Regions from separate parts of the Noviherbaspirillum album genome, predicted to be linked through region 2. Evidence: predicted binding sites of a transcription regulator. Region 2 holds the regulator's gene; each other region holds the start of a gene.
What was found. Region 2 encodes LexA, which represses DNA repair genes until DNA is damaged. Its sites were predicted from a motif close to ACTGTATNNNNATACAGT; they were not measured.
Positions count from the first base shown of each region.

Region 1: RY831_RS06120 (DUF3072 domain-containing protein) is a predicted target of LexA. The motif match lies at 2,101-2,118, and genes of this name have one in related genera.
Region 3: RY831_RS25170 (PA0069 family radical SAM protein) is a predicted target of LexA. The motif match lies at 1,471-1,488, and genes of this name have one in related genera.
Region 4: imuA (translesion DNA synthesis-associated protein ImuA) is a predicted target of LexA. The motif match lies at 2,217-2,234, and genes of this name have one in related genera.

Region 1 is NZ_JAWIIV010000003.1:266,311-270,679, forward strand. It holds gene RY831_RS06105 (DUF6311 domain-containing protein) at 1-246, shown strand, start outside; gene RY831_RS06110 (glycosyltransferase family 2 protein) at 243-1,184, shown strand; gene RY831_RS06115 (DMT family transporter) at 1,177-1,518, shown strand; gene RY831_RS06120 (DUF3072 domain-containing protein) at 1,770-2,012, opposite strand; gene RY831_RS06125 (hypothetical protein) at 2,386-2,535, shown strand; gene RY831_RS06130 (efflux RND transporter permease subunit) at 2,591-4,369, opposite strand, start outside.
Region 2 is NZ_JAWIIV010000029.1:59,936-64,304, reverse strand. It holds gene rplI (50S ribosomal protein L9) at 1-155, opposite strand, end outside; gene rpsR (30S ribosomal protein S18) at 182-466, opposite strand; gene priB (primosomal replication protein N) at 487-789, opposite strand; gene rpsF (30S ribosomal protein S6) at 808-1,176, opposite strand; gene lexA (transcriptional repressor LexA) at 1,433-2,095, shown strand; gene RY831_RS24925 (RNA methyltransferase) at 2,152-2,910, opposite strand; gene RY831_RS24920 (inositol monophosphatase family protein) at 3,031-3,825, shown strand; gene RY831_RS24915 (DEAD/DEAH box helicase) at 4,005-4,369, shown strand, end outside.
Region 3 is NZ_JAWIIV010000030.1:35,822-40,190, reverse strand. It holds gene RY831_RS25175 (hypothetical protein) at 1-173, shown strand, start outside; gene RY831_RS25170 (PA0069 family radical SAM protein) at 258-1,448, opposite strand; gene RY831_RS25165 (DUF2382 domain-containing protein) at 1,793-3,511, shown strand; gene RY831_RS25160 (NUDIX hydrolase) at 3,607-4,029, shown strand.
Region 4 is NZ_JAWIIV010000002.1:340,977-345,345, reverse strand. It holds gene RY831_RS04460 (Y-family DNA polymerase) at 1-1,435, opposite strand, end outside; gene imuA (translesion DNA synthesis-associated protein ImuA) at 1,374-2,168, opposite strand; gene dsbG (thiol:disulfide interchange protein DsbG) at 2,742-3,593, opposite strand; gene dsbD (protein-disulfide reductase DsbD) at 3,644-4,369, opposite strand, start outside.

The DNA of each region.
Region 1 (4,369 bases), on a different contig from region 2:
GCCGAGGTGGGGTGGTGGGATCTCGTCCTGATGGACGATAACGCCAAATCAATACCTGTAATCCGTGATGAGTTACCGGGTTCGGCCGGAATGGAAAAAGAGATATCAGGTAATTTCAATGTCGAAGGTACCGCTCACAAAGTTGAAATTCGTACGTATTCCAATGGTGGACATGCGCTGCGCGTTCATCGGCTGACCATTACCCGCCAATCCCCGAATTCTCCGAATATAAGAATAAATGAATGATTAACAAACCTTTAGTCAGTCTCGTCGTCCCGCTCTACAACGAAGAACGGTATGCCTACGACAATCTGCATGCAATTCTCGCTGGCGCCGAAACTTCGTGGGCTGACATTGAACTGATCGCCGTTGATGATGGCTCCCGTGACATGACGGTCAAGGAAGTCGAACGCGCGGCTGCACGGGATCCGCGCATTTCCGTCATTGCCTTCACGCGCAATTTCGGCAAGGAGGCTGCGATTCACGCCGGGCTGGAACAGGCCAAAGGGGAAGTCGCCATCGTGCTTGATTCGGATCTTCAACATCCTCCGGCACTGATTCCGCAAATGCTCGAACTGTGGCGTGGCGGTGCCTTCGTGGTCGAGGCGGTAAAAAGCCACCGCGGGGTGGAAACATTTTCCGGAAAATTGTTCGCCCGGACATTCTATTTTCTCTTCCGCCATCTCGCCGGCCTTGACCTTGCCGGACAGTCCGACTTCAAGCTCCTCGATCGCCAGGTGATCGACACCTACCTGGCCTTCCCTGAACGGCACAGGTTTTTCCGCGGCTTGATTGGATGGGCGAGGTTCCCGAGCGCTCAGATTCCATTTTCGGTACCCGAACGCGCAGGCGGCACGAGCCAGTGGAACAAGCTGAAGCTGATCCGCTACGCGATCAACAATCTGACCCATTTTTCCAGCTTGCCATTGCGGCTGGTCACCTACATAGGCATGGGCACCTTATCCATAGGAGCGGTAGTAGGCATTGTGAGTCTGGTGCAGAAGTTTCGCGGTGCGGCGATAGACGGCTTCACCACGGTCAATCTGCTGATTATTCTCATGGGCGGGGCGATCCTGCTGGGGCTTGGCATCGTCGGCCATTATCTGGCCCTTATCTATGATGAAATCAAGGGCAGGCCAAACTATCTCATCAGGCCCTGGAAAAAGGATTCCATCAATGAATGAGCCGCTGATCGCTTTCTTTGCGGTGCTTTGCAACGTAACGGCACAGCTGAGCATGAAGTACTCCAGCCATGAAACCTTGGCGAACAAGTGGAGTTACCTGACGTCTCCATGGCTCTTGCTGGCCGTGGTCCTTTATGGTCTCAGCTTCTTGCTGACGATACGGGTATTCGCAGTAAATCCATTAAGCGTGGCATCGCCGACGATGGCCGGCGCCACCTTCTTTCTGATTGCAACCAGCAGTACGCTGCTCTTCGGGGAAAGCTTCGGCCTGCAGAAGGCCGCAGGCATCGTGCTGATCTTTGCAGGAATATTTTTCCTCACCCGGTCCCAGTAGCATCGTTCCAATGTTCCTGCGTCCAGCTTGGCTAGAGTTGTGGGGTTGGGGCTCTTTTGCAGGTTTGCATATGGCATATTGCATAAGCAACGCAACGCAGATTGGTCAAGGCCGTTCCTGATCGGCTCCGCTACCGGGAGCCCCTTTCGCAGGCAACCATCGCCCCGGCATCCGGACGGTTGATCATCAAAAGCAAAACGCCATGTCCTGAAACCAAGCAGGAACATGGCGTTTTCGATGGCAATCAGTGGTCACTTGCGCTGGCTGCCATGCTGGTCTTCAAGCCCGCGGCCCGTCCTGTGCTGCAATTCATCGATACGCTCCGACGCTTCCGCCTTGGTGAGATCGTCGTCGACTGTTTCATTGGCTTGTTCCGCCAGAGTCTTCAGATAGGATTTCTGCGCTCCGGTCATCGGTTCGTCGCCCGTGGTCCAATTCTTCGGATCCTTGAGCATGTTGCTGTCTTGAGCGTTGTCTTGGGTTTGCTTGTCCATTGCTTTCTCCATTTAAGAGGCAGATAGATGCGATTTCGTTTTGCCAGGCTGTAATGCCATCTGGCTAACGAGTATCCGTCCCTTAAAGACTGTATAAAAATACAGTAGTTCCGGTGCCCTTGTCTGTTTTGTCGGTTTTGTTCATTCGCAGATAGCCGGGATTGATTACGAAAGATCGTTGAGAGCGCTGCGTTATTCGCCGCAGGCGGGCGATGCGTGGAGCTTGCCAAGGCCAGCGGCACGGGGAATGAGAGTCGTTTGGGAGGGGATGCCGGCATGACATCCTATAATGTCAGTCGGCAATGCGCATCTGCACATTCAAGCCATTCAATCTTCAGGATTCAGGGCTCAGGATTTACACAAGGAAAGCTTCATGAAACAGCAAGGCTGGACCATTATCCAGACAATGATTGTCCTGCTCATCGCGGGCCTGGTCGGTGCGTATGCGGTCAATTACCTGATCGACAAGCGGTGCGAAGCCGATCCGTCGCGTTCCGTCTGCAGTCAAGGCGAGCAGCGCTGAGCCGCATGCAGCCGGAAAGAATCGAGGGAGTTTCCGGCTGCATCGCCTATCTGCTTCAATGCTCCCGAGGTAATTCTTCCCGACGCATCACGTGATGGGCAGCCTCCACGTGTTTTTTCTCCTTTCCCAGCAGGCGCTTGAGCAGGTGTTCAAGATCATCGATATAGGTGTACACCGCCGGCACCACCAGCAGGCTCAGTAAGGTGGAAGTGATCAGTCCCCCGATCACCGCGGTAGCCATCGGCGAGCGGAAGCTGGGGTCGGCGCCCCAGCCCATGGCCAGCGGCAGCATGCCGGCACCCATGGCGATCGTCGTCATCACGATGGGCCGGCTGCGCTTGTGGCAGGCATCGACCAGCGCCTCGAAGCGGCTCATGCCTGCCTGGCGCGCGAGGATCGCATAGTCCACCAGCAGGATCGAGTTCTTGGTCACGATGCCCATCAGCATGATCAGGCCGATCATCGACGGCATCGAAAGCGCCTTGCCGGTCAACAGCAGCGCAACGAAGGCGCCGCCGATCGACAACGGCAATGCCGCAAGGATCGTCACCGGTTGCATGAAATCCTTGAACAGCAGCACCAGCACGCCATAGATGCACAGCACCCCGATCAGCATGGCGAGGCCGAAGCTGGCGAACAGCGCCTGCATCTCCTGGGCGTCGCCCAGTTCAGCGATCTTCACCGAGGGCGGCAGGCTTTTCATCGAGGGCAGGGCGCGCGCTTCGGCGTTGAGCTCGCCGAGCGCGCGGCCGCCGAGTTCGACTTCCAGGATCACGTTGCGGCTGCGGTTGAGGCGGTCGATCTGCGCCGGGCCGCTGTCGATGCCGACGTCGGCGACGTTGTCGAGCATGACCGGCCCCTGCCGTCCGGGCACGGTCAGGCGCTCGATGGAGGCGAGGTCGGCGCGCACCGTGTCCGGCAGCTTCACGCGGATCGGCACCTGGCGCTCGGACAGGTTGAGCTTGGGCAGCGCGATGTCGTAGTCGCCGGCGGTGGCCACGCGCACGGTCTCGCCGATGCTCGCCGCCGTCACGCCGAGGTCGGCCGCCCTGGCGAAGTCGGGGCGGACAATGATTTCCGGCCGCACTAGCGACGCGCTAGAACTGACGTTGCCTATGCCTTGCAGGGTGCGCAGCTCGCGTTCCACCTTCTGCGCCGACTGCAGCAGTGCTACCGGATCGTCGCTGCGCAGTACCAGCTGCATCTTGACGCCAGTGTCGGGCGGGCCGACATTGAAGCGCGCTCCTGGAATCTCGGCGAGCCTCTGCCGGATCTGGTTCTCGATCTCCTGCAGCGATTCGTCGCGCTCGGTGCGATGGGTGGTGGTGAGCGTCAGCACCGCGCGCCGCGCTTCGGCGGTGGCGCCGGGCACGAAGGCATCGCCGCTGGAGCCGCCGCCGATCGAGCTGAACACGCTTTCTATGCCCTTGACCTGCATGGCCGCCAGCCTGGCCTGTTCCGCGACGAGGCGGGTTTCCGCGAGCGCGCTGCCGGGCGGCAGTTCGATATTGATCTGGGTCTGGCTGCGGTCCGCCGACGGCACGAAGCCGGTCGGCAGCAGCGTCACCAGCGCCAGCGAAGCGACGAAGAACACGCCGGAGGCGATCGCCGTGAACAGCCTGTGGCGCAGGCACCATTGCATGGTGGCGAGATACTTGCGCATGATCCAGCCGTCCTGCACCGGCTCGGCATGTTTGGCCGGCTTGAGCAGGTAGGCCGCCATCATGGGCGTGAGCAGGCGTGCCACCACCAGCGAGGCGAGGATGGCGATCACCGCCGTCCAGCCGAACTGCTTGAAGAACAGTCCCGGGATGCCGCCCATGAACGCCGTCGG
Region 2 (4,369 bases):
GCACGCTTGGCTTCGAATTCGGCAACTGCTGTCGATGTGGCGCGACGGGCCTTGCGCTGGGGGATCAGGAAGTTACGTGCATAACCATCCTTGACCTTCACTACTTCACCGAGGTCGCCGAGATTAACGACTTTTTCCAACAGAATAACTTGCATTTCTTTCTCCTATTCTCAGTCGTCAATTAAGCGTTGTGCAGGTCGGTGTACGGCAGCAGTGCCAGATAACGTGCGCGCTTGATTGCGGTGTCGACCTGACGCTGATAGTGCGCCTTGGTGCCGGTCAGACGTGCCGGCATGATCTTGCCGTTTTCCTGGACGAAGTCCTTCAGGGTGTCGACGTCCTTGTAATCTACCTGTTCAACGCCGGCGGCGGTGAAGCGGCAGAATTTCTTGCGCTTGAACAGCGGGTTCTGCTGTTGGCGCTTTTGCTTGAGTTTGCTCTTGTCGAATTTTTTACCGAATGCCATGGTTGGCTCCTGTACTGTATCTAGTGATCTGGTGAATAAGTCTCGAATTCCGTCACATGGAAGACGAGACTTTTGCTGTTGCGGTTCTTGCGCGCGAGGAATCCGGTGAACGTGTACATGACGCCCAATTCAGCCTGATTGAACCGGCCGGAAATTTCTCCGGCCGCGACGGCGATCATCTCGAATTCAATCTGGCGAGGGATACCTGCCTCAATCTGCTCCGACACATGCATCAGCTTGGCTGAAACGATCGGTATGCCTGCCGGGGTGTAACGCATTACTTCGCGTTCGGCAATCGAGGCAATCAGACGAAACTGGTTCACACTCCCCTGCTGACGCAATTACGCCGCAGTTGCCTCGGAACGCTGGCTCTTGGCAGCATCTTCCTTCTGCACAGCCTTCATCATCGGGGACGGGGAAGTCTCGGCCTTCTTCATCTTGACGGTCAGGTGACGCAGGACGGCATCATTGAACTTGAAGCTGGTTTCAATTTCAGCCAGCGTCTCGCCGTCGCACTCGATATTCATGCAGACGTAATGCGCCTTGGCCAGTTTCTCGATCATGTAAGCCATTTGACGGCGGCCCCAGTCCTCAACGCGATGCACCTTGCCGTTGCGGGCGCTCACGATACCTTTGTAGCGCTCGATCATCGCAGGCACTTGCTCGCTCTGATCCGGATGGACGATAAAAACGATTTCATAATGACGCATGTAATCTCCTTATGGACGGATTAAACAATCGCCCACCCCGGCGTCAAGACGGGTGTGGGAAGAGGAAAGCCCGCTATGATAACCCGCCCTCAATAAAAGCTCAATACTTTCAGGGACTTATTCCGCCCGGTTTGCCTTATCCCGTGCTACGGTCAAAAGCCGCTTGCAATTGGACAAAAGCTGTATAAAAATACAGGCTGTCTATATCAACAGGGCTCTTCTCTCGCGAGACGCGTTCATTTCCTGGGCCGGAACCATGCTCAAACTCACTGCACGCCAGGAGCAAATCCTGAACCTCATCCGCGAAGCCATCGACAATACCGGCTTCCCTCCCACCCGCGCTGAAATCGCAAGCGAACTCGGCTTCAAGTCGGCCAATGCCGCGGAAGAACATTTGCAGGCACTCGCTCGCAAAGGCGCGATTGAAATTTCGCCAGGCACCTCCCGCGGCATCCGGCTGCTCGACATGAACGGCAACGGCACCGTCCGCTTCGGCGGCCACCAGCTGTCCTTGCCGCATCCATCGCTGATGCAGTTGAACTTGCCGCTGATCGGACGCGTCGCGGCCGGTTCGCCGATTCTTGCGAACGAACATGTCGAAGCCAATTATCGCGTCGACCCTTCATTGTTCTCCGCGAAGCCCGACTATCTCCTCAAGGTCAGGGGCTTGTCGATGCGGGACATAGGCATTCTTGACGGCGACCTGCTTGCAGTCAAGAAATCCGACACAGCGAAGAACGGCCAGATCGTCGTCGCCCGCCTCGGCGATGAAGTGACTGTCAAGCGTTACAAAAAAACAGGTTCGCTGATCGAACTGTTACCCGAAAATCCCGATTTCGAACCGATACGGGTTGATTCCGGTGATGAAAGCTTTGCCCTTGAAGGCCTGGCGGTCGGCTTGCTGCGCTCCTGGCACTGATTTACCGCATCAGGCCACGCTGAATCGGCGCGAAGTATTGAATATGCAAAGACTGTTCAATGCTTCGTTTTCGCAAGAATCTGGCGAGCAATGCCTCTGAGGATATTGACCTCTTCCGTTTCCAGTTGCGTCCGCGAAAATAAGCGACGCAGCCTGGGCATCAGCTTCTTAGGATTCTCCGGATCCAGGAATTCTATGGCGACCAAGGCTTTTTCTAGATGGTCATACATGCCATCTATCTGCGTCACGCCGGCCGCCTCCCCTTGAAATCCGATGGGCGAGGCACCAATTTCATTGCCGGTTTCAGCAACCCTCGCCTCATAGGCGAGAATCTGTACGGCTTGCGCAAGGTTCAATGAGGAATATGCCGGGTTGGCCGGAATATTGATCAATGCGTTGCAGCGCTCGATGATCTCGTTTGGCAAGCCGTAGCGCTCGCTTCCGAACACCAGTGCAGCATTCAGCAAAGGATCGCCAGCCAGGGTCGCGGCAAGCGACCTTGGCGTTGCCACCGGCGGAGAAAACTCCCGCAGGCGAGCGGTCAATGCAGCCGCGAAGTTGCAGCCATCGATGGCTTCCTCGAATGAACCGACCACGCGCGCCTTTTCCAGCACATCCTGTGCTCCACTGGCGAATGCGAGCGCTTCTTCCTGTGTGGTCGCGTCGGTGAACCGCGGGTTCACCAGAACCAGCTCCGAAAATCCCATTGTTTTCATTGCACGCGCGACCGCGCCGATATTGCCGGGATGACTTGTTTCGACAAGCACGAAGCGTAGCCGGGGAAAAACAGAAGTATTGGTTTGTGGCTGGTTCATTTAGAATAGCGGGATTGCGCGGCACGAAATCAGGTCTCCGATGCCGCATTGCTCATTAATATTATTTGATGCGGTTCCGAACGCGGTTGGCGTGGGAGCCGCAATTTTAACGGAACCTCTATGCATCCCATGCTGAATACGGCGGTCAAGGCCGCCCGTCGCGCCGCCTCGATTATCAATCGCGCAACTTTCGATCTCGATCGTATCCAGGTTACAGAGAAAAGGCACAACGACTTTGTGACCGAAGTGGACCAGGCCGCCGAGCAGGCGATCATCGACGTTCTGAAAACAGCATATCCCGACCACGCAATCCTTGCCGAAGAGTCCGGCGCATCGAGCAATCTCCATGACGAGAATGAAAATGTCTGGATCATCGATCCCCTCGACGGCACCACCAATTTCATCCACGGCTTTCCGCAATACTGCGTTTCGATCGCCTTGCAGCAGCGCGGCCAGATTACCCAGGCGGTCATCTTCGATCCGACTCGCAACGATCTCTTTACGGCCACCAAGGGCGCCGGGGCCTATCTGAATGAAAAGCGCATCCGTGTTGCACGTCGCGACAAGATGGCCGATGCCCTGATCGGTACTGGCTTCCCGTTCCGCGACATGGCGGGCCTGGACGAATACCTGAAGATGTTCAAGGTCATGACCGAAAAATGCGCAGGGCTTCGCCGCCCGGGCGCGGCCGCACTCGACCTGGCCTATGTCGCCGCCGGACGGCTTGACGGCTTCTTCGAGAAAGGACTGCAGACCTGGGACATGGCGGCCGGCTCGCTGCTGGTCACCGAAGCCGGCGGCATCGTCGGCAATTTTTCCGGCGATTCCGATTACCTTTACAAGGGCAATGTCATCGCCGGCAGCCCCAAGGTGTTTGCGCAGATGGTCAACCTGCTGTCGCCATTCGCCAAATAAGTTTTTCTCTTCAATGTGGACGGGTCGGGCGTGTCTTCACATGACACCTGCCCGAGTCGGGTGCGCAGTATTCCGCAGGCCTTACCCCCTGCCGCGCCGCTGATACAGCCTCGACACATTTCCACCGATAGCCTGTCTTCGGGCGTGATACCCGAACAGGCACCTTCTTGTGAGTTTCAATGTCTTTTTCCGAACTTGGCCTAGCCAGTGAAATCGTCCGCGCCGTTACCGAACAAGGCTACAGCGCCCCGACACCGATTCAGGCCCAGGCCATCCCTGCAGTATTGTGCGGCGGCGACCTGCTGGCCGGAGCCCAGACCGGCACCGGCAAGACCGCCGGCTTCACGCTGCCCCTGCTGCAACGCCTGTCCTCCACCCTCCCGAAGACCCCCGGCACCAGGCCGGTCCGCGCCCTCGTTCTTACACCGACGCGGGAGCTTGCCGCGCAGGTCGAGGACAGCGTGCGCACCTACGGCAAGTACCTCAAGCTGAAGTCCGCGGTCATCTTCGGCGGCGTCAATGTCAATCCGCAGATCAAGACGCT
Region 3 (4,369 bases), on a different contig from region 2:
CCAACGGCAGCCGTACCGATTTCGGCGTATATGAACTGACGCACATGCCGCCGATTGCCGAACCGTTCCCGATCAATAGCCAGACTTTCTACGTCGCAAAGGCTTATTTCGGACCGGACGATACCGGCATGTATGAACTGATCCTGGAAGGAGAGCCGAGGGCGGTGCAGTAAGCCGATGATGAAGCCGCAGCTGCATTGCCCCGTTATCCCGAACGGATGTTGCGGATGCCGCCTTCATCTTGATATAGCTACAGGTCAAAACAGATCGAGCTGGCCATTCGCCGCTTTCCCCGGCGTGCCGCATTTCGGCGGCACCGACAGCGGCCGCCGAAATGCGGAACCGTCCAGCCTGGCAAACCCGTCCGCGCGCCTGTCGAGCCCGAGGCGCGCCAGCAGCTTGTCGAAGCGCTGCCGGATCAAATCGGCCCAGACGCCTTCGCCGCGCATTCGCCTGCCGAAATCGGCGTCGTAATCCTTCCCTCCGCGCATGTCCCTGATGCGGTTCATCACCCGTTGCGCCCGCTCGGGGAAGTGGGCCTGCAGCCATTGCTGGAACAGCGGGTTCACCTCCCACGGCAGGCGCAGAACGATATAGCTCGCGCTGGCGGCGCCTGCCTCGGCGGCGGCAACGAGAATGCGCTCCAGGTCCGGTTCGGTAACGAAGGGAATCACCGGTGCGATGCTGACGCCCACCGGAATGCCGGCCTCGGTCAGCGTGCGTATCGTGCGCAGCCGCCTGGCGGGCGCGGTCGCGCGCGGCTCGAGCGTGCGCGCGATCGCAGGGTCCAGCGTCGTGATCGTCATCGCCACGACTGCCTGGCGCCTTGCCGCCATCGGTGCCAGCAGGTCGATATCGCGTTCCACCATCGACGACTTTGTGATCACGGCCAGCGGATGCTCGCATTCCCGAAGTACTTCGAGGATGCGCCGCGTGAGTTTCAGGTCCCGTTCGCAGGGCTGATAGGCGTCGGTGTTGACGCCGATCGCAATCGGTTCGGGTGTGTACGAAGGTGCCGCCAGTTCGCGCCGCAGCAAGTCTGGCGCATTCACCTTGGCGAATACCTGGGTCTCGAAATCCAGGCCGGGCGACAGGCCGAGGTAGCTGTGCGTGGGCCGCGCAAAGCAATAGATGCAGCCATGCTCGCAGCCGCGATACGGATTGAGCGACACGTTGAACGGAATGTCGGGCGAGGCATTGCGCGTCAGGATGGTCCTTGCCTGTTCGTCGAAGACGCGCGTTCCCGGCGCGCCGGAGAATGCATCATGGTCCACATCGTCGCTGTGCCATCCGTCGTCGAAGCCGGAGCGCAGCTGCGTCTCGTAACGGCCCTGCATGTTCGATACTGCCCCGCGGCCCTTGCGGGTTGCCCACGGCCGTACCTCTTCCTGCACCTGTACCTGCACAGGCTCTGCGTCGATCCTGCCATCGCGATTGCGTTCCTTCATGACGTCGAAAAACTGCTAATAAACTGTATATAAATACAGCATATTACGCACGCATTGCGGGGGCTGCAAGATAGGGAGGGCCGCGCGTATTGCCTTCCATTCACGCTGCCACTATGTCAACAACTATACGGAACTAACTTGGGATTTGCGCTTCTTACAGGACCTTGCGGTTTTATCAATGTACTTGAACGTGCTTCAACTTTCTGCGGGCTTCGCATGCGTCATCTGCGAAATGTAACGGCGGCAGCGCGCATTTCTCCTCATGCCGGGTTGTCCATTTCCTTCAGTCGAATCTTTTCCCGGCAGTTGAACGCTACGTCACCAACCTGAAAAGGAGATACATAATGGCAATCACGTCGAAAGATAATTCGGGCATGCTCACTGGTCTGTTCCGAGACCGCGAAAGCGCAGAGCGTGCCTACCAGGGCCTTTCCTCGCGCGGTTATACCAAGGACGATATCAATATTGTGATGTCCGACGACGCGAGGAAAAAACACTTCTCCGGCGGCGCCAGCACCGAGCTGGGTAACAAGGCAGCCGAGGGCGCCGGCATCGGCGGCGCGGTCGGCGGTACGCTGGGCGCGACGCTCGCGGCGCTGACCGCCACCGGCACCAGCCTCGCCTTGCCTGGACTCGGCCTCGTGATCGCAGGCCCGCTGGCAGCGGCAGCCGCGGGCGCCGGCGCCGGCGCTGCAACCGGCGGCCTGCTCGGCGCATTGATTGGCTGGGGCATTCCGGAAGAACGCGTCAAGCACTATGAAAGCGGCCTGAAGGAAGGCGGCATTCTCATGGGCGTGAATCCGCGTTCCGACGACGATGCCAGCTATATCGAAAACCATTGGCGCACCAACCAGGGCGAGCACATCTATCGCCCAGGCAGCACTAGCACTAGCGCCAGCGGCATCGGTACACAGGGCAGCGGCGATACGGTGGTCGGCGTCTACGACAACTATGCTGATGCACAAAGCGCCGTGCAGGCGCTGGAAGCATCGGGCTTTCCGCGTTCCAGGGTTCAGCTCAATCCCGAGAACGACCTCGATAGCGACACCACGACTACCGACACTTCACAGAGCTCCGGCGGCATCGGCGGCTTCTTCCGTTCACTGTTCGGCGGCAACGACGATTACAAGGAACACCATGACGTGTATGCAGAATCCGTGCGTCGCGGCAGCTATGTGCTGACCGTTGACGTCAACAGCGAAGAAGAAACCGACCGCGCCTCCGATATCATGAACCGCTTCAATGCAGTCGATGTCGACGAGCGTACAAGCCACTGGAAGAAGCAGGGCTGGAGCGGATACGACGAGAGCGCACCGCGCTATACCCGCGACCAGATCGTCAACGAGCGAAGCGCGTACACCTCATCGGCCGCGCTTGGCAATAGCGGAACAACCGCAGGAGCGACTGCGGCCACGACCGGCACATCGCGCATTCCGGTGATCGAGGAAGAGCTCAAGGTCGGCAAGCGCGAAGTGCAGCGCGGCGGTGTGCGCGTGTTCCAGCGCGTGCGTGATACCCCGGTGCATGAATCCGTGCAACTGCGCGAGGAGCATGTGAAGGTGGAGCGCCATGCGGTCGACAAGCCGGCGACCGCCGCCGACCTGGCGGCATTCAAGGAAGGTTCGGTTGAGCTGCGTGAAACCGCCGAGGAAGCCGTGGTCTCCAAGACCGCGCGCGTAGTCGAGGAAGTCGTGGTCGGCAAGGAAGTGACGCAACGCACCGAGCAGATCAATGACACCGTGCGCCGCACCGACGTCGAGGTTGAGCAGCTCGGCGCATCGCGCGCCGGGACAACGATCGGCGACGATGACACCGACTTCCGCCGCCACTGGCAGACTGCTTACGGTTCCACTGGCGGCCGCTACGAAGATTATGACGACGCCTATCGTTATGGCTCGACGATGGCAGGCAGCGATCGCTACAAGAACTACCAGTGGTCCGATGTCGAGCCGCAGCTGCGCAGTGATTGGGAAAGCAATCACCCGGGCAGCACCTGGGACAAGGTGAAGGATGCGGTGCGCTATGGCGCTGAACGCGTGAGCGGTTCTTCCCGCCGTCACTGACCCACCGGCTGATCCGCGTCGAACAGGCGCGGCGCAAGAGGCTGTATGCTCAAGGGCATGCAGCCTTTTTTTATGTGCGCCGGCAAGGGGATTGAATGAATATCGCAACATCGTGCGGTACACTGGTCGTCAAGAAGCGCGGGACCCTCCTGCTATGCCACGTCACGGGCACCGAGCACTGGGACATTCCGAAAGGCTTGCTCGACCCGGGCGAGACAACACTCGATGCCGCGGTGCGGGAGCTGCATGAGGAAACCGGACTGGAATTTTCCCGCGACCGGTTTATCGATCTTGGCCTTTTCTCCTATCGCAGGGACAAGCAGTTGTACCTTTTCCGCGTCGATGCTCCCGATGACTTCGACGATCTCGGTCACCTGATCTGCACCAGCCACTTCATGCACCATGTCACCGGACAGCCGACACCGGAAATGGACGGCTTTTGCTGGGCCACACGCGACGAGGTAAGAATGCTTTGCTGGCCCCGCATGGGAAGCCTGCTGCTCAAGCTGGATTGGTAAGCTGGTCCGGTTGCCATCGCCGCGCCGGTGCGCGAATACATTCAAAACCCGCATTTGCCGTTTTGGCAAGCTGCACATGAAAATTCATTCCGGCAGTGGGCCGTAAGCATACGGACATGCCGATTATCGCAATGACTTCAGGGTTCCGGAACACTTCAAGCCACTGTCATATTGTTTCCTTGTGGAAATAATGGAATAATACTCGGCTGTTGCGCGGGGGGATCCAGCGGACTGAAAGCGTTGCTGTCTTTCGTATGTCGGTTTCCTCGTAATGCAAGCAAACCCATTGCACACCATTCCCCCTGAAGCGGGTACGCCGATTGCCGGATCGGCCGGAAAT
Region 4 (4,369 bases), on a different contig from region 2:
CGCGGTATACCCAGAGGACCAGGTGAAACGACTCATTGAGCGCAACGAAATAGTCGCGGGCGATCACTTCGTCATCCCACCACCCGGTTTCGATTCGCTCCGGACCGATCAGTAGCCTCAGCGGTGCACCGTAGAACGGCTTGTTCTGGCGAGTGACCAGTGGGATCGGTGCTTTTAGCAACCAGGTCGGCCGCGGTGGGAAGGATGTGCCGGACAATCCGCTTTTGGCGGTCGCTGTCTTTGCAGGAACGGGAGCGACATGCACAGTGCATTTTTCCGGCCGATGGTCCGCCGTGATGGCGATGCGCGTGACGGCATCCGGACCAAGGCGGCTCGTTAGGCGCTCTATCAAGCGGCCGAGCATTTCAGATTGACTGGCGGCCGTCGGAAAGAGTTCAGTATTCGGCGCCGCTCGCTCCTCAAGCTCGTCGGCTGACAGCGTCATTTCAATGACCGACGATTCAAGAACGACCTTCGCTAGGTGCTCCTTCATTAGAAGCGTCAAGTGCTCAAGGTCCCGGCTGGCCGCGCCAAGCTTGATGTCAATCCTGGTCGTTGGACTCTTGCCCAGCCGGACCGTCTCATGATGCAGCAGCAATGAAAACTGGGTGACTGCGCTGAAACGGGCCGTGAGAAAGCCGGTCATTTGCATGAGTAGACGGCGGGCGGAATGCAATAGCAGTTCCGTTGTCTCGACACGGGCGCCGAGTTCAATGCGCTGGCAGAACCGCTCCGGCGCTTCGTACCACGCCATGAGCTCCGGTTCACTCCCGAAACAGCGATCCAGTTCAGTCAGCGCGGCCTTGCCGAAACGCTTGACGATGCTATTGCGCGGCAATTTCCTGAATTGGCCGATCGTCCTGCACGCAATTGCCTTCAAGGTTTCAGCATGAGGAGCCAGAGACTCGATGAGCGTGATAGGAAGCGCGTCAACGACGTTCGCGTACATGTCCTGGTCGGCCATGACACCATCATCGTATTGCGCCAGCCACCATACGGCCGTCGCCGTCGGCGCCGCGGCGATACTAGCCGTCAGCCCAAGCTCTTGGAAACCTTTTCTCAGCCGGTCGACGATAGCAGCTACCCCGCCGAACAGACGGAGGCTGGCTGACACGTCGAGCAGTAGTCCGGCCGGACGCAGCGAAACTTCGGGCGTGAAATGGAGCGCCCAAAGAGCCGCTTCTGTCAGGGCCTTTTCCTCTGCCTCGATGTCGCGCTGCACCAGCATCACGTTTGCAGAGCGCGTGCGCGCGCCAGACTCCGACATGCCAGGAACGATGCCGCATTCCTCAGCACAGCGACTGACCCATGCAACTCGCTTGGATTCGGTGATGACTAGTGGGACGGTGGCTCGCAGGTTCTCCTGCAGCGCCTCAGGCCAGCGTCGGAACGCCAGATCGAGGGGCAACTGGGGATGAAACGAGGCTATCCACATAGGGTGTCTCAACAGGTACGACGGTGCTGCGCTGGGCTCGGTCGAGCGCGCGCTTCATTGATGGCGGAAAGAACGCGGGCAACAAGACTGGAGCTGCAGCTGCGGGTCCGCGGCGCTTGAACACATCCACGGTGAGTTGTCCGAAAGGCGCGGGCTCGCACTGCAGACGCAACGGCGCCGGCGACGGCTCAAGTCTGGTGTTGGCCGGACGCAGAATGAAGGTGAGCCCGTCGGCGCCGGCGGCGACGACCTGCAAGCGACGAAGATGCTCGGCCTTTGCTGTGGGGTGCCAGCTGATCAACGCACCTGCGCTGCCACTTCTCAGAACCTGCTCTGCTGTCCATAAGCGATCGGCAGGCTTTTCCACGTTGATGATCAACACGTTCCTGACATCGATGCCGAACTGATCGAGCGCGGGCGCAATCAAGTCATGCGGAGAACCCAGCAAGACAATGGCTTTGCCGGCCTGAGATAACGACTTTAGAGCTGGAGCCAGGATACGAAACTCGCCGCCACCCTGATGGTTCCAGAGGATCTCGGTGAGCGCGGATACGTTCCAACCGTTCCCGGGCAGTTCCGCGTCCAGGCCGGAATAGCCGGTGGAAAGGGTCGTTACCCGAGATCTGCCAAGTGCGTCGGCTCGCCAGAGCGAGTCCCGCAGTGAATCCGCCAGCGCAAAAAACCGGTCGCGCTTCTCTGCTGCTGTACTGTCGCTTCCCGATATAATGGACAAGATTGCCTCTTCGATAACTATCCGCAGTTGCCAAACGAACACGAAACACATGTATATTTATACAGTGTTTACGGCAGTATAGCGACGCGAGGAAAGAAGTAAACCGCCACCTGCATGCCAATTCTTCAGCCTGCAAGCGCTCGGAACTAAAAGTTGATCATTCTGCGAACTAAAACCTGTCCAATTAGCTGTAGCACTACCCGGGCATCATTTAGTTCATGGTCGAACTAGAACTCGATTCGCGTAGCTTTTTAGCCACATGTCTACATTGGGCGAGTGGCGAGCATAAGAATTTGCATAGCGGCGCGTTCAAAAAAGCGGGGCCACTGAGTGAAAAGAAATGATTGACCGCACTCACGCTCTGCAGATGACGTGGCAAATCGTTCCGATCAGTTAATTCGCGCCGATATCACCTATACTCTTCTGACGAAACGCGGCTTTGTGTACCCGTTTGCGATGATGGACCGAACCAGCTTGCCGGCGCTGTCATGGCTCTACTTACCGCAATCGGATTTCTATCCGTATAAACGGTAGCACCTCTTTTTTTACACGATCCCATCGCAGCATTACAGGTTAGCGAAACTTTGCAAGGGCAGGATCATCCATTCTCTGTTCAGGCAATCCAGTTATCTGCGGGATTTCGGAAAGGCGCGGCATGCCCGCCTTAACGTTGACTTTGCCTTGTCTGTCTTTCCAGATAATTCCCGGCGTTCCGCCGATTCCAAATGCACTCATGATTTCCCCATTACTCCGGATTTTGTCGGCGATATCCGGCTTGGCAGTTGCCGAAAATTGCGGCGACGCTATCCAGGCTTTGCCGTGGTTTTCTTCCATCTTACGGAATGCAGCAGTTTGGTCCGCCGTGGCGAGCACTTCTATCGCTTTGGGCATGCTGGTCGGCCCAAGAGTGTCTACGAGGATCCAACGCACCTGCAGGCCTGCCTTTTCATAAGGCTGCAAGGCTTTCCATGTGTAATGGCAGAATGGGCAATTGGCGTCAACAAACACATAGAGCAAACTCTTCGGGTCAGACGTGGTGCCTTCGACTACGTAGGATGATTTTTCCAGTGTCTGAAAGACCGCTGCCATATCTGGCTTTGGGACAAACTGCGCTTCATATTGCTCAGACAGGTTCTCCCCGTTTTCCCCGATCAAGGCGCCGGCCAACAGCGTCTTCTTGTCCGCAGTGGTGAAAACGATCGAATGACGTCCACTCTGCGACAACACCCAACCGGTCAAGCCGGATGCCGCAGGAAAGGTTTTGACGACTTTTAAGCCAGCGTCTACGGCTTCTTGTATCGCTTTCGGGTATTTCTCCGTCGAGCAGGCGCTTAATGAGGTGGTTGCCAGCACAGCAGCCATGGCAAGGCGGGAAACCAGAGTGAATCCGGTTTTTTTCTGATTAGAGGTTATGTTTGACAGCATGCAGGTACCCAAGTAGCAGTTAAGTGATTAGATTGGTTGATCTTATGTGCCTACTTCTGGCGGGCACGCGCCAAAGATTGAAGAAACTTTGCCGGGTCCTGATACCCGATGACGCGGGCGCCGGTGACTTCGCTCCCGGTCTGATCGAAAAAGACAATGCCGGGCGGCCCAAACAGCTTGAACCGCTTGAGCAAGGCCTTGTCGTCGGCATTATTGGCCGTCACATCAGCCTGCAGCAGAAGCATCTCGGCGAACTGCGTTCTCACCCGTGGATCGGAAAAGGTGAATCTTTCCATCTCCTTGCATGACACGCACCAGTCGGCGTAGAAATCAAGCATCACTGCCTTGCCGGGACTCGAGGATAAAATGGCATCGAGCTCCCCGATCGACCGGATCCGCTTGAACTCTGTGGCATGAGGCGCTTGGCCAGTGAAATGGGCAAAAGGTGCCAAGGCATCCCGGCCACCTGTCGCCACTCCGACAAACTGAACCAGGCCAGCCACCGCGAACACTAGTGCCCAGGCCTTCGCCAACCAGCCACCACGACCCCGCGAGAACAGCCAAACAGCGTATCCCACGCCAAGTGCGCCCCAAGCCAGCATTTGCAATGCCGCCGGAATCACTGGCGATAGCATCCACAGCGCCGTCGCTAGCATCAGTACGCCAAAGAAGCGCTTCACGGAATCCATCCATGCGCCTGCCCGCGGCAGCAACACACCCGCAGACGCGCCGACCAAAAGCAACGGAATGCTCATGCCGACCGCCATTGCAAATAA